One region of the Cytobacillus dafuensis genome, then DNA from elsewhere that is predicted to be linked to it. Evidence: riboswitches for the same ligand, from Rfam matches in the RefSeq annotation. Region 1 holds a riboswitch; the other holds the start of a gene.
What was found. A riboswitch is a leader RNA that binds a small molecule or an ion and turns the genes downstream of it on or off. The one in region 1 is predicted to bind preQ1.

Region 1 (8,206 bases):
TTTCTACAGCCAGCATTAATAGCAATATTGCCTGGATTCGCTGAAACAGGCGGGCTTGATGTCACAATCAAGCCTTGGCATGGCTGGAATACAGAATTATTTATGACAATAGGAGTGGCAGGCTTCGGTGTCATTATGTATCTGTATCTGAAGCGTTGGTCGTTTCTTTATAATTTCTTCCCTAAAGCATTATCGCTGAATCATTTATATAACCAATCTATTGAGGGAACAGAGAATATTTCATTAAAAGTGACAAATCGTTATATGACAGGGCATGTCCGTGATTACTTAGTCTATATTTTCGGCTTTATGACTCTTCTTCTCGGCAGTGCTCTTTGGCTGTCTAAGGAGTTTTCCTTTACGATTTCAAATGATGCAGACGTCACTGTGTATGAGGGAGGAATAATAGTGGCAATGGTAATCTCAGCCCTTACTGTCCTCTTGTCGAAATCAAGACTAACAGCCATTATTGCCCTTGGTGCATTAGGCTATCTTGTTTCACTATTCTTTGTCATATTCCGGGCACCTGATTTAGCTCTTACTCAGCTTGTAGTTGAAACAGTGACTGCTGCACTTTTCTTGCTTTGCTTCTATCATTTACCGGAGTTACGAAAGGAAATCAGCCGGGTGAAGTTCAAGGCTACGAATTTGGTTATTTCTATAGGAGTGGGTGTAATCGTCACACTTCTTGCTTTAGCCTCAAATAATCATAGGCTTTTTGCATCGATATCTCATTTCTTTGAGGATTCCTATACCCTTGCAGGTGCAAAAAACATCGTGAATGCTATTCTTGTTGATTTTCGTGGATTGGATACGATGCTGGAAATTCTCGTTTTATGTATTGCAGGTCTAGGTGTCTACACGTTAATAAAACTTCAATTAGCAGGGAGGGAGAAGGAATGAACCCGAACGATGTGATTTTACGTTCAGTGACAAAAGTAGCAATCGTGGTTATTCTAACCTTTTCCATTTATCTTTTCTTAGGGGGGCATCATAATCCAGGTGGTGGATTTATTGGGGGACTGAGTGTTGCAGCGGGGTTAGTTCTTCTCTACCTTGCATTTGATATTGAAACAGTCCGCAAAAATATTCCAGTTGATTTTAAAAAACTGGCGGGCCTTGGTGTGCTGATTGCTGTTCTTACAGGAGTAAGCTCTTTATTTTTCGATAAGCCGTTTTTAAATCAAACATTTGGTTATTTTAATCTCCCTATTTTCGGAAAGACAGAGCTTGCTACTGCTGTTCTTTTTGATATTGGTGTTGCATTAGCGGTCATTGGGACTGCTGTCACGATTATTCTAAGTATAAGTGAGGATGGATAGAAATGGAAACATTAATGTCTATTCTAGTAGGATTGTTTTTTTCAATTGGTACTTATTTAGTTTTGAGTAAAAGCTTAATACGAATCATTTTAGGAACATCGATTATCAGTCATGGCGTTAATCTGCTTATACTAACAATGGGCGGATTAAAGAAAGGCGGTCCTCCACTTTTAGGAGGGATCAACACAACATTTACTGATTCATTGCCTCAAGCACTTATTCTAACGGCAATTGTGATTAATTTCGCAGTAACTGCTCTATTCTTGGTGCTTAGCTACCGCACATATAAAACATTAGGGACTGATGATATGGATCAATTAAGGGGAATGAAGGATGAATAATGTAGTTATAATGCCGATCATCATTCCGCTTATTGCGGGGCTGATCATGATCTTATTTCGGCAAAACATTCGTTTTCAACGATTTCTTAGTATTTTAGCCATTATGGCGTCAGGCTTTGTGGCCGTCATTTTAATGGGGCAAATTAAAGGGAAGGGAATACAGACCCTTCAGGCTGGGGGATGGGATCCTCCTTTTGGAATTACCATCGTCGCAGATATGTTTTCGGCACTATTGCTTTTAAGTACAAGTATTGTTGCACTTTTTTGTTTGATTTTCGCATTTAAATCGATTGGAAAAGAGAGAGAGAGTCATTATTTTTATCCATTTTATTTATTTTTGATAACAGGTGTGAACGGTTCGTTTTTGACAGGTGACCTCTTTAATTTATTTGTCTGCTTTGAGGTCATGCTCATTTCATCATATGTGCTGATCTCCCTAGGGGGAACGAAGATACAGCTGCGGGAGTCCATTAAGTATATTCTAATCAATGTTTTATCTTCTTCACTATTTCTTCTTGGTGTGGCCTATCTTTATGCCATGTTAGGGACATTGAATTTTGCCCATTTATCCTTGCGAGTGGCTGAAGCAGGTCAAGATGGATTGCTGACTACAGTTGCTCTGTTATTTTTAATGGTTTTTGGCATGAAGGCTGCACTTTTCTTATTCTTTTGGCTGCCAGAAGCCTATAGCGCACCACCGATTGCCGTTGCAGCTATTTTTGCAGCTCTATTAACAAAAGTGGGGATTTATGCGATTTTCAGGATGTTTACACTCGTATTTTATCATGAGCCACAAATCACTCATTTGATCATTGGGATCCTTGGCGCATTAACGATGATTCTTGGAGCAATTGGGGCGGTCGCCTATTGGGATATAAAAAAAATCTTAACCTACAATGTCATTGTTGGGGTAGGGTTTATCATGGCTGGGCTAGCCTCATTTACTTCAAATGGAATAATGGGGTCCATGTACTATCTCATTCATGACATTTTGATAAAAGCACTCATTTTTCTCTTAGGCGGAACCATTATTTCTTTAACTGGTACGAGTAAGCTAAAAGAAATAAGCGGACTTATTCGCAATCATCCTTACTTAGGGTGGATGTTCTTCATTGCAGCCTTATCACTAGCAGGCATTCCGCCATTAAGTGGATTCCTAGGGAAAGTTTTTATTACTAGAGGGACCTTTGAATCGGAGTATTACTGGTTAGGTGGAATTGGCTTATTAACAAGTCTAATGGTCTTGTATTCCATTATGAAAGTCTTTATGAATGTGTTTTGGGGAGAAACGCATTTGAGTAAAGAGATGGAAAAAGGGACAACAAAGGGATTGATGTTCCCTATGGGCTGTCTCACGGTTCTTACCATCTCACTTGGATTAGGGGCAGAGGGTATTCATGAGTATGTTCGATTAGCTACTGAAAGCTTGTTAAATCCAAAGCTGTATATTGAAGCGGTTATGGGCGGGAGTCAGTGACGCTAAGGAGCTTCCGCTTTTCTAATAAGGAGGGAGATCATTGCCTATTCAGGTGTTAATTAATCTTTTTATCGCCTTTTTATGGATGTTTCTTCAGGATGAATGGAGTATTTTAGCCTTCTTTGCAGGCTATCTCGTTGGTGTGATTGTGTTATTTTCTTTAAGGCGCTTTTTCCCTACATCTTTCTATTTAAAACGGTTTATCGCCATTATGAAATTATTTATATTGTTTGTCCAGGAATCGTTCATATCAAGTATAGCAATTATTAAAGAAGTAATAAGGCCTAAAATCGATGTAGCTCCTGGTATCTTTAAAATGGAGACTGAATTAGAGGGTGATTTGGAAATTACGTTACTTGCCTTGCTCTTAACCTTAACCCCAGGCTCTGTTGTAATGGAGGTTTCACCAAATAATAAAGTATTTTATCTTCATGCGTTAAATATGCCGGATTCAAAGCAAGCTGTTTTACAGTCGCAGATCAAATATGAGAAAGCGATTAAGGAGGTAACCCGATAATGTTTAATCTATTTTTATTAGTTTGTTTATTTTTCCTGACCCTTTCTATACTAGCAGCACTTTATCGTGTCATAAAAGGGCCTTCAACACCTGATCGAGTTATGGCACTGGATAACATCGGTGTCAACATTATTGCAGGAGTTGCCTGCCTTTCTATCCTTATGAGGACACATGCATTTTTTGACATTATTTTATTAATCGGAATCCTCTCTTTTGTAGGCACCATTGCCTTTGCAAGATTTATTGAAAGAGGTGTTGTTATTGAACGAAAACGTATACATTGACATAATCGTAGCTATTTTTCTTTTTATTGGAACCGTATTAAGCTTTCTGAGTGCAATTGGATTAATTCGACTGCCAGATGTGTATTCTCGCTCCCATGCCGTTTCAAAAAGTGCAAGCCTAGGAGTACTCTGTATTTTATTTGGAACTTTTCTTTTCTTTTTGTTAGCAGAAGGATATTTCAGTATTCGATTAATTCTTGGTATTTTCTTCGTATTTTTAACCTCTCCAGTTGTATCTCATCTATTAAATCGAGCTGCCTATCGATCAAAGGTTGAACTCACAAAGGAAACTGTACAAGATGATTTGAAGGAATTTCTTGAAGAGTATTAAGTTGATTTCATAAAAACGGAGAAAATAATCTCATACGATTTTATTCTCCGTTTTTTCTTTTGAGAGCTGTGCTTTAACAAATGAAACAATTATGCTATGCGAAAATAGGTATTCAGAACTATATTGTCCTTTTCGAAAGAACAAATGTATTTATCGGAAGGAAAAACACTTGATTATTTTCTGAATAGGAGTAAAATTAGGATATATTTTTTACAGATTAGGAGATGTCAGGATGAAAGTCGTTAAGTTTGGCGGATCTTCATTAGCATCTGGAAAGCAGGTCGAAAAGGTCTTCCAGATTGTTGTTTCTGATCCAAAGAGAAAAATTGTCGTTGTTTCCGCTCCTGGAAAAAGATCGCCAGAAGATGAAAAGGTGACAGATTTGTTAATTGAGTGTGCAAGGCTTTGCCTGCAAAATAAAAATCCGCAGGAAAAGTTAAACACAGTTATAGAAAGATATGCCGCTATTGCGCAAGAATTGAATCTATCAGAGGAAATTATTAATGACATTCTACAGGATCTACAAACAAGATTGACTGCAGACAAACGCAATCCTGACAAATTCATGGATTTAGTAAAAGCAAGTGGGGAGGACAATAACGCCAAATTAGTTGCTGCTTTTTTCCGGCAGCAAGGGGTGGAAGCCCATTATGTAAATCCTAAAGAAGCAGGACTTTTTGTAAGTGATGAACCAGGTAATGCTCAGGTTTTACCGGAATCATATGACAAGTTATTCTCGTTACGGGAACGTTCTGGGATTATTATTTTTCCTGGATTTTTTGGATACAGCAAAGAAGGTGAGGTATTCACTTTTTCACGTAGTGGTTCAGATATTACTGGTTCGATCCTGGCGAATGGACTTAAAGCCGAATTATATGAAAATTTTACAGATGTTGATGCTGTCTATTCTGTAAATCCATTTATCATCAACAGCCCGAAGGAAATTAAGGAATTAACGTATCGGGAAATGCGTGAGCTTTCCTATGCAGGTTTTACTGTCCTTCATGATGAAGCACTAGTTCCTGCGTTCCGTGCAGGAATTCCGGTACATATTAAGAACACAAATAATCCAAATGCACCAGGTACGAAAATCGTTTATGAAAGAGATAATACGAACGGTCCTGTCATTGGTATTGCTAGTGACAAAGGCTTTTGCAGCATTTATGTCAGTAAATACTTAATGAATAGAGAAATCGGCTTTGGACGGAGGCTTTTAGCTATACTAGAAAGCTATGGTCTTTCCTATGAGCATACTCCTTCTGGAATTGATGATATTTCAATCATTTTAAGAGAAAATCAGTTTACTCCTGGCATGGAAGAGGAAATCGTTGATCGCATAAAAACTGAGCTTGATTCAGACGAAGTGGTTATTGAACATAGCTTAGCTCTCATTATGGTTGTTGGAGAGGGGATGCGTCATAATATCGGTACAACGGCAAGAGCCTCTAAGGCATTGGCAAAAGCTAACGTTAACATCGAAATGATCAATCAAGGTTCATCTGAGGTCAGCATGATGTTCGGTGTTAAGGAAATAGATGAAAAACGAGCGGTTCAGGCACTTTATGAAGAGTTTTTTGCGGCAGTAGCAGTGTAATAATAGTAAAAAGAGTTGACGCACTCCTGCGTCAACTCTTTTTCTATATTGTTTTTTCAAAATTAATACGTTTATTAAGAGCATACATGATTGGCATTCCTACTATTAATACAACAAACTCACCGATTGCCGTTGTGAGCCATGTAAGCATGAATGGCAAGTCAAATGCTAGTTTAAGCTCAAAGGCGATAATCCACATCATGAACGTGAAAATGAGTGAGTTCACGATCATACGAACCCAGATGTTCTTAATATATCGGCAGCAAACAATCGTGATTAATAAAGAAATCAGCGTATGACCAACACCAAAAATAAGATCATATGCTTTCATTGGTGAAAATAATAGATTCGTTAAAAACACACCTAAAACCATGCCATATATATACTTCTTATTGAACACGACTAGGTGATTAAACATTTCGGATACACGGAATTGGACAGCCGTAAATCCAAATGGCTGGATAAGCATGGAAACAGCAATATATAAAGCCGCTAATATGCCATTTCCGACAAGTGTCCTTACTTTCATATTCAATTCTCTCCTTAGTTTTTTATCGTGGGATGGTTACGAACCACGTGAGCTCTTTGCCCAAAGCATATATATTAATATATTTTGAGGCTTTCGTCAATTATGCACAATATGTGAACAAGAACTAAAAATAAAGATTAAACCAATGTTCAAAGGTTGACATAAATATGCATAAGTTTTATTCTAAATTTAAAGAAAATTCAATATGGGCGGATGACGGTTGTGGGAGAGTGCATGATGACTAGCCACCGAAGGAGCAAGTTCCATTAAACACCCTTGGAACAAATCTCTCAGGTAGAGGAACCACAACGGGACGCGTCTCTGGAGAGCTCGTGCTATTCGTACGACACCAAAGGGGACCCTATTTGGGTTTAAACTCTCAGGTAAAAGGACAGAGAAAGGGTAAAGTAAGTTACCCTTTCTCTGTCCTTTTTTGGCTATTATGAAAGTTTAAGTTTATTAACGTACTAAAGTGAAAGTGTGAGTTCAATTAAATATCTTCTAATTAGATCGCTAAGAAAAACTAAGGCATTCGCTAAGTTTTCTTATGTAGATTTAAGGGAATGATGTCGATATTATTCAAAAGGGAATGTATGGACAAACTATTGATGTTAGATGAAACTGCTTAGTAATAGATGGGAAAGCGATACATGATTAATTATTAGGAATAGAGGTGTGGCAGATGGCAACAAAAGAAAAGGATAGCCGGGTAGTACTATTAATTTCGTGTCCGGAAAAGCCGGGAATAATATCAATTGTTTCTAATTTTCTATTAGAACATCATGCAAATATTGTCCACTTTGATCAGCATACAACAGATCCACATGCTGGAAGGTTTTTTATGCGAATAGAATTCGATTTGAAAGATTTTGAAACAGCTTTTGAAAAGCTTGAACAAGATTTATATGGGATAGCAGCAGAGCATTCGATGGAATGGCAGTTATGCAGCACAAAAAATAGAAAGAAAATGGCAATATTTGTTTCGAAAATGGATCATTGCCTTCTTGAACTTATTTGGCGGTGGAAGTCAAAGGAACTGCCAGTTGATATTCCACTAGTCATTAGCAATCACGCTAAATTAGCAGACGAAGTGGAAAGCTACGGGATTCCTTTTTATCATATCCCATTAACGCATGAAACGAAGGAAGAGGCCGAACAAAAAGCAATGGAATTAATGGAAGGGAAAGTAGACTTTATTGTTTTAGCAAGGTATATGCAAATTCTTTCCCCAAATTTTATAGCGAAATATCCTAATCAAATCATTAATATTCATCATTCCTTTTTGCCTGCTTTTGTCGGTGCAAACCCTTACGTAAGGGCATTTAATAGGGGAGTGAAGCTAATAGGTGCAACAGCTCATTATGTTACGAATGATCTGGATGAGGGGCCGATTATTCAACAAGATGTTATGCGTGTCAATCATCGCTATTCGGCTGATGAATTAAAAATTGCCGGAAGACATGTAGAAAGAAAGGTCCTCGCTGATGCAGTTGCATGGCATGTTGAAGACCGAGTCCTTGTTCATGGGAATAAGACAATCGTATTCGAATAGCAAATAGCCATAATGGGGATTCAGTTTTATATCGTAAATTATTGAGAGAGGGAGAATTTAAAATGACTAGAAAAAAAGTCACTTTATCAAGTTTAATTAGAAAAAATAAAGAGGAGCTTATGAGAGATCGAGGACAGCTTGAAGTAATTGAAAAGCGCATAGATGATAAACATACAACGTCTAAAAAAGTCGTACAAAGAGTTTGAATACAGGTAGGATTAGTGGATAAAGTGAAACTTCCATCAGTGGGGGGGCTTTC
Region 2 (8,206 bases), 990 kb from region 1:
TATTGCCGTAAATGGAAATATTCTAAAGGATGCAGGAATACCGCTTGAAGCTGGTATCATTGCCACTGTACTTTCTTCACTAATTGGTTGTTTATTGGCAGCATTTATTGCAAATGCACCATTGATCATTGTTCCCGGAATGGGAATCAACGCCTTATTTACCTATACGATTGTAGGTTCATTAGGGTTAAATTATATGGAAGCTTTAGGAGCAGTTGTCGTATCAGGCATTCTCTTTGTCATTGTGGCCTTTACAAAATTATCCACGATTATATCAAAAGCCATTCCGCATTCGTTAAAGGAATCGATTACAGTTGGAATTGGCTTATTTATTGCGTTTATTGGCTTGCAAAAGAGTGGAATTATTGTTGGAAACTCGACAAGCTTTGTGGCGCTTGGTGACTTGTCTACGCCGATTGTCCTAGCTTCGATTATTAATTTAATCCTAACGCTATTTTTGTTTTTGAAGAAAGTACCAGGAAATTTTTTAATCAGTATCATTTTAGGTACGATCGTATCCTATTTCTTTGGAATTGTTCATTTTTCGGCAATGGATACTAGCTTTATTTCCTTTGAGGATTATAAAAATGTCTTTCTTAGTGCAGACTTCGGAAAATTAGCGACCATTCCGTTTTGGACAGCTGCCTTTTCACTCGTTTTAGTGCTTGTTTTTGAGAATATCGGCATCCTTCATTCCCAAGTGAATGGAATGCTGCAGCAGCCTGAAAAAAATGAGAAAGCACTAAAAGCCGTTTCTATTTCTACAGTCGTTTGCGGATTTTTAGGTACAAGTCCTCCTGTTTCAACGGTAGAAACAGCGGCAGGTATTACAGCAGGCGGAAGAACAGGGTTAACCTCTATTGTCACAGGGTTATTATTTCTATCATCTCTATTCTTCATGCCCTTTATTAAACTAGTACCGGATTCTGCAATTGCTCCGATCCTCATTATTATCGGAGGATTGATGCTGACAAATGTAGTAAATATTGATTTCACTGATTTTACAGAAGCATTTCCGGCTTTTCTTGTTATTATTATGATTCCGTTAACCTATAGCATTGTGGATGGAATTGCATTCGGATTCATCGCTTACCCGCTGTTGAAAATTTTTACAAATAAACAAAAACAGCTTTCTCTATCAATCTTTATTATTTCTATCCTGTTCTTAACCAATTTCCTTCTGCATGCAGTCGGATAAAGTGAAACTTCCATCAGTGGGGGTTTTCTTTCATCCCCCACTGATGGTTAGTTGAACCAATCACGCTCAAAACGCCACGTCCTGTGGCTTTCGCCTGACTAGGACATCGTGTCCGTCGTCGGGCCTTTACGGGCAGTTGATCCCCCACTTAGGTTTCTTTGATTCTCTCGCAACCTTGAAGTGGGGGTCTTACTGACCGTTAATCTGCGATAAATGGTAAGGCACAAAAAGGAGAATGACATTATCTGTCATTCTCCTTTTTTTCGAGGATCGAAGGTTGATCCTATTTATACATTAAAAAAATAAAAACAGAGACTCCCCAAGCTTGCTCCTAATATCCCGCCAGCTATTACGTCTGAAGGGTAATGCAACCCAAGGTAAATTCTTGATAAGCCGACAATAAACGCTAAAGGAAGCAGCACAGAAGCTAAAATAGGTATATACAAGACAAAAGGAATCACTACCGAAAAAATAGCCGTTGTATGCCCTGAAGGAAATGAATGGTCTTGCAACGGATTTGAGGGAAAATGGGCACTTGCCAAAATCATATACGGCCTTTTACGAGGGTACATTTTTTTGACAATGTGTACTGGTATATGACTTATGGTTAAGGCTACTGCGCTGGAAACAGCCGTCATCCTGCTCTGTCCATTCAGAATAAACATCAGTAATAGGAGCGTTGTAATCAAAACGGTCGCTCCTCCAATATGAGTGATACGGCGAAAAAAAAGATTCAACAGTCTGTTATGAAAATAACGATTAACTTTATTAAATAAGCGGCATTCATAATCATATAACAAATGTAGTTTTCTCATCATTGTCTTTGCCCCTTTTTCTATTTATTTTCATAACAACAAGAGTTTGTTGAAGGGTATTTAAATTGATTGCTACATCTACTTCCATTTTATTTGAAGAACTTTAAATTTTTCTTGAGCTAGTGTAAAGACAGTATTAAAAATTTATTTCAAGATAAGGTAAAGACTTATAGTATTGCAGCTAAAGGGTTAAAATCCCATTTGACGATTTATGAATTATTCTATATTATATTGTGATGAGAATACCCGTACTTTTAGCGGGAGAGGTTCATAGCTAATACCCTCTATAAAAAACTATGGATACATGACAATACGCCATGTCCATACTGGACATGGCTTTTTATGTTTTTGATCCTATAAGTTGAAATAGAATGGCTTAAGAAAACTCTCTTGAAAAAGTCTCGGGACAATTTTACAAGGGGGTTTTTTTCATGTCTGGCAGAAGCAATGAAGAAGGTTTAAAGGACTTAACATTATTAGGTAATCAACAAACAAAATATACATTTAATTATGCTCCAGAGGTATTAGAGGCAGTCGATAATCTTCATACCAATCGTGACTACTTCGTAAAATTTAATTGTCCAGAGTTCACCAGTTTATGCCCATTAACACATCAGCCTGACTTTGCAACGATGTACATTTCGTACATCCCTAATAAAAAAATAGTAGAGAGCAAATCCCTTAAATTATATCTATTTAGTTTCAGGAATCACGGTGACTTCCATGAGGATTGCGTCAATATTATCATGAACGATTTAATCAAATTACTTGAACCAAGATATATTGAGGTTTGGGGTAAATTCACACCACGTGGTGGAATTTCTATTGATCCTTGGTGCAATTATGGAATACCTGGTACAAAGTACGAGGAAATGGCCCATTTTCGTTTAATGAACCATGATATCTATCCTGAAAAAATAGATAATCGTTAAGGGAAGAACAAATGCGCAAGCGCCTTGCTCACCTCCGACAAGCACAAGACGAGCCTCTCGGAAAGGTGTTCCTTACCTTTCTGGGAGGATTGGCTTGTGACCTCGAGGAGGTAGGCGCTGGAGCTAAACGTAGATAAACTATATCTCAAGTTATCAACAGATAACGAAAATTATAATTTCCTATACAAGGAGCAAAGAAATGATTTTATATTTAAATGGTATTTTTGTAGGACTATTAATCTTAGCAAATATAGTGGCTGTAAAGCTTTTTAGCATAGGAGATTGGGCTATACTTCCTGCTGCTGTCATTGTCTATATTTTTACGTATCCTATTATCGATGTAATTGTAGAGGTTTATGGAAAAAAAGCAGGGCAAAGAACGGTTCAGGCGGGACTCATGACACAAATTCTTGCTCTTATCTTTATTGCTATTACCGTCCACTTGCCAGCAGCTCCTGTTTTTAAAGATCAGGAATCCTTTCAAACGATTTTAAATGGAAGTTTTCGAGTAATCGTTGCAAGCCTTATCTCCTATTTAGTAAGTCAAAATCTAGATGTTTTTGTGTTTAACCGTTTAAAGAGCAAACATGGGCAAAAGAAATTATGGCTACGAAATAATGCTTCAACCATGCTGAGTCAATTGATTGATACGACCATTTTTATTACGATTGCCTTCATAGGAACAATGCCTCTAGCTGTATTAGGCGGCTTAATCGTGACACAATACATCTTTAAATTTTTTGCATCAATATTCATTACTCCGCTCGTATATTTACTCGTTTATATTATTAGGAAACGGGAGCCAGAAGCTTCTTTGTCAAAAGAAGTATAAAAATATTATTTAATAACACTAAACCCCTTGGTTATGAATTGCCAAGGGGTTTAGTCATTACACTAGCTTTTCACTTTTAACAGCGAAGCAGCCATTTTATTGAGTAAAATCACATATCCCCGAAATTTAAAAAAGGAAAAAACAAAAAGACAGCGAAAACTAATAATGGGAAAATACTCACGATTACTGCCCCTATGACTAAATCAGATAATACCATTACACTCAAATCCACTTTCCTAATCTTACACTTCTTTGACCTACTATTAATTTTCATTCCTTTTACTGAAAGTTCTATTATCCTAGGAAGGAGCATTAACTTGATCAAAATTGGAGCCATATTTGTACCTGTTCGTAATGTTGAAACAGCAATCGAGTGGTATAAGGAGAAGCTTGGACTTAATCATGTAGGCACATGGCCTGGAAACACCGGAGCAGATTTTTATTTTACCGTGGAAAAACAATATTTGTCGCTCGTAAAAGTAGAGGAAAAGCAAGAAATAGAGTTTGCCATTAACGCTAAACACTACAATGCCTACTATAACTTTACAACAACAGATATAGAAGCTTATCACCAACACTTACAACTGAAAGGGGTAGAGGTTACAGAAATTAAAGATCACGGTCCCGTCATGTGTTTTGATTTTTATGACTTGGATGGCAATATGTTCGGCGTCATAGTGGATAAATAAAAATTCATTAGATTGTGAAGGAGATGCCTAATTTTGGAACCTAAAGTTATTAAGAAACCATCATTTCAGGTAATCGGTTATCATTTTGAAGCAAATCTTCGGGAAATTGAGGAAAAAAACCTATGTAAGGAAGCATTTGAAAAACTACAGGAGAATGCAGATAAATTCTTAAATAAACTGGGAAATCATGTCTATTTAATTCAAATTTATCCTTTGAAAGAGGATTTTAACCCATTTGAAGATCAATTCACACAAATTGTCGGTTATGAGGGCTCCGATTCAAGTGATGTTCCTGAGGGAGCAATCCACCATACCGTTGAGGAGAACTTATATGTAGCCTATACACACCAAGGACCTGAAGCTGAATTACACAAAACGTACGATTACTTATATGGCAAATGGATAGGGGAAAATGGCTATATACCAATTAGGTATGATTTTGAGCTGTGGGATGAACGATATAAGCCAGATAGCTCCGATAATGAGATTGATCTTTTTATTGCCGTTAAAAAACAATAAGGCTGGTAATGGAAGGACGATAGCAGATTGTCATTTAGAAAATGCAGAAATCTGTGACCTTCCATGCCTTTTTTCTGGTTTATGAGGGGTAGAGTTTACATTTTATTTGTCTATAATACTTATCGTTTTTGGAAAGAATTTTCATGTTGAAGGAGCCATTCTTTTCTCCACAAACCACCAGCATAACCCGTTAATTTTCCATTTGCACCAATAATCCTGTGACAAGGAATGACAATACTTAACTTGTTTTTCCCGTTTGCACTACCAACTGCTCTGACAGCCTTTTCATTACCAATCGAAAAAGCAATATCTTTATAGGATCCGGTTTGACCGCAGGGTATCCTTGTTAAAGCGTTCCATACCGATTTTTGAAAGTCCGTTCCTTCCATCATATAAGGGAATGTAAATTGATTGCGAGCCCCTTTAAAATACTCATCAAGTTGACTAGAACAATCTACTAAAACCTTGGGAGTATCCTCTTTAAAACGATATAGTGCTTTATCCCGTTCAGAGAACATGATAGAACAAATCGCTTCATCTGTTGCCACTATTTCAATAACTCCAATTGGTGATTCACAATCTACTCTATGCCATTTATTCATATAAGGACCTCCAAAGGTAAACGATTCATCGTAGCCACTCTAATAGCGAATTCTATTTACTAAGAATTCGCTAGGACTGCCCCCCAAACCTTCTTAGATTTTTAAAAATCAAAATAGCGACGAAGTAAATAAGAAATCCATTTACAATGAGGATGATTTTTAATATTTTCTAGTAATCCTCTCACAATAGCAGGACTGAATGTCGGTTCAAGCAGTTGCTGCTTTAGCAGGATGACCGATTCTTTTACAATAGGTTCTTCAATTTCATCTATTCTTTGTTCCAAAATTTCAAGGATCTGTTCCTTTGTTACTTCTTCATTCATCGGTTGCGTAAATACTTGGATTAGCTCTTGCGAAATAAATGGGACGGTCGTATGTCGAGCTAGTAAATTTGTTTTTTCCACAAGCGACTCCGACAGTAATTTCAAATCTAACGGAATATTATAGAATAGAATTAATTGTGAATATATATTCATGAAGCCTTTAACACAATAAATTAAATCATATTTTGTCTCTTTAACTTCTTCACCATATATACGTTCAATCATCGATAAAATAATGTTCTCAATTAATTTGTCGTAGTATTGCGTCTTTAAAATGAGTTCTTTATTTAATGTTTGCGATTGCTCTTTCATAATGATTTTTGCGAAATCAGAATGCTTATGAAAAGATTGAAATGCTTCATAATAAAATTTATATAAAAGTTCCTCATCGCTAATTGCACATCTGACTATATAGTCAATATCAGAAGTAAATTGCATCATAAAATGGTCAATCAATGCTATAATCAATTCATCTTTTGACTTGAAGGATAAGTAAAAAGCACCTTTTGAAATACCACAATGCTCTGTTATTTGTTGAACCGAGGTAGCTTCAAATCCTTGCCTCGCAAAAAGCTCTAACGCCTTTTCCATAATTAATTGTTTTTTAATCATTTGATCACTCCTAGGTTTTTCGTTGACAAATGACCCATTAGTCATTATTATAAATAATTGAGTTTAATATGTCAATTTAAGGTAGGTGTCACAGTGAAAGGTTTAGTCAATTTTGTTCTTGGTAATAAACTAGCTGTATGGCTGCTTACAATTATCATTACTGCATCTGGTATTTATTCAGGTACACGAATGAATATGGAGACAATTCCTGATATTTCAATTCCTTACTTGATGGTAATGGACGTATATCCTGGAGCAACTCCTGAGAAAGTAATGGAAGAAGTATCCATACCTTTAGAGAAAGCAGTAGAAGGTCTTGAAGACGTTAAAGCCGTTTATTCAAATTCATATTCTAACATGGCAAGTATTCAAGTGGAATACGACTACGGTGTAGATATGGACGAGGCGAAACGTGCATTAGAATCTGCGTTGGATGCAGTGAAATTACCAGAAGGAGCACAAAAGCCAACAACTTCGGCCATTAGCATGAACATGATGCCAGTTGTTGCACTAAGTGTAAGTAGTTCGAAAGAGGATATTGTTGAATTAACGTCAACAGTAGAGGAAATTTTACTGCCGAAAATTGAGAAAATCGATGGTGTTGCGTCTGCAACGATTACAGGTCAGCATATTGAAGAAGTGGACCTTACTTATAACAAAGCAAAAATGGATGAGCTTGGCTTAACCGAAGATAAGGTAAAGGAAATCATTCAAGCAAGTAATCTAGCCGTTTCATTAGGACTTTACGAGTTTGAAGAAGGTGAACAAGCTGTAGCAGTAGACGGCAAGTTCATGACAGCTGATGAATTAAAGAATATGCTTATTCCTGTCACACCATCAGCAAGCAATCCTTCACCATTTGTGAAACTTAGCGACATTGCGACAATTGATGTAGTTGGTAAAGTTCAATCGGTTTCACGTACAAACGGTAAAGATGCCATTGCCATTCAAATCGTCAAAGAGCAACAAGCAAACACTGTAGAAGTTGTAAACAGTGTGAAAAAGTTGATGAAAGAAGAAAAGGCAAACATCGACGGTCTTATCATCGATGTATCACTTGACCAAGGAAAACCAATTGAACAATCGGTTTCAACGATGATTGAAAAAGCGTTATTTGGTGGTTTAATTGCCGTATTAATCATACTTCTATTCCTACGTGATTTTAAATCAACCATTATTTCGATCATTTCTATTCCTGTTTCGGTTTTCATGGCTTTATTGATACTAAACTGGATGGACATAACGCTTAATATTATGACGCTTGGCGCAATTACAGTTGCCATCGGTCGTGTAATCGATGACTCTATTGTAGTAGTTGAAAATATTTATCGTCGTATGCATTTAAAAGAAGAGAAATTAACAGGTCGCGCTCTTATACGTGAAGCGACAATTGAAATGTTCAAACCAATCCTGTCATCAACATTAGTAACGGTTGCGGTATTCGCCCCGCTTATCTTTGTTGGCGGTATGGTCGGCGAGATGTTCATGCCGTTCGCACTAACAATGACGTTTGCACTTGGAGCTTCATTAATTGTTGCCATAACCATTGTTCCTGCATTATCTCACTACTTATTTAAGAAAAAATTATATAGCGAGAAGACAGAAAGCAGTCATAAAGAGGCTGGTAAATTGGCTAAATGGTACAAAGGGCTTCTTAATAAGGCACTTAACCATAAAGTGATTA

Region 2: another riboswitch for preQ1. It lies ahead of queF (preQ(1) synthase); the one in region 1 lies ahead of FSZ17_RS04350 (QueT transporter family protein).

The regions. Positions count from the first base shown of each region.
Region 1 covers NZ_CP042593.1:866,979-875,184, forward strand. Annotated here, with positions in the region: gene FSZ17_RS04310 (Na+/H+ antiporter subunit A) at 1-903, shown strand, start outside; gene FSZ17_RS04315 (Na(+)/H(+) antiporter subunit B) at 900-1,322, shown strand; gene FSZ17_RS04320 (Na(+)/H(+) antiporter subunit C) at 1,325-1,663, shown strand; gene FSZ17_RS04325 (Na+/H+ antiporter subunit D) at 1,656-3,140, shown strand; gene FSZ17_RS04330 (Na+/H+ antiporter subunit E) at 3,181-3,657, shown strand; gene FSZ17_RS04335 (Na(+)/H(+) antiporter subunit F1) at 3,657-3,941, shown strand; gene mnhG (monovalent cation/H(+) antiporter subunit G) at 3,919-4,272, shown strand; gene FSZ17_RS04345 (aspartate kinase) at 4,505-5,866, shown strand; gene FSZ17_RS04350 (QueT transporter family protein) at 5,910-6,395, opposite strand; PreQ1 riboswitch class I at 6,404-6,448, opposite strand; glycine riboswitch at 6,609-6,711, shown strand; glycine riboswitch at 6,714-6,793, shown strand; gene purU (formyltetrahydrofolate deformylase) at 7,078-7,947, shown strand; gene FSZ17_RS04360 (FbpB family small basic protein) at 8,010-8,153, shown strand.
Region 2 covers NZ_CP042593.1:4,796,446-4,804,651, forward strand. Annotated here, with positions in the region: gene FSZ17_RS22705 (NCS2 family permease) at 1-1,198, shown strand, start outside; gene FSZ17_RS22710 (phosphatase PAP2 family protein) at 1,486-2,016, opposite strand; PreQ1 riboswitch class I at 2,271-2,317, shown strand; gene queF (preQ(1) synthase) at 2,445-2,945, shown strand; gene FSZ17_RS22720 (queuosine precursor transporter) at 3,145-3,777, shown strand; gene FSZ17_RS22725 (VOC family protein) at 4,095-4,466, shown strand; gene FSZ17_RS22730 (GyrI-like domain-containing protein) at 4,500-4,985, shown strand; gene FSZ17_RS22735 (methylated-DNA--[protein]-cysteine S-methyltransferase) at 5,105-5,587, opposite strand; gene FSZ17_RS22740 (TetR/AcrR family transcriptional regulator) at 5,689-6,522, opposite strand; gene FSZ17_RS22745 (efflux RND transporter permease subunit) at 6,616-8,206, shown strand, end outside.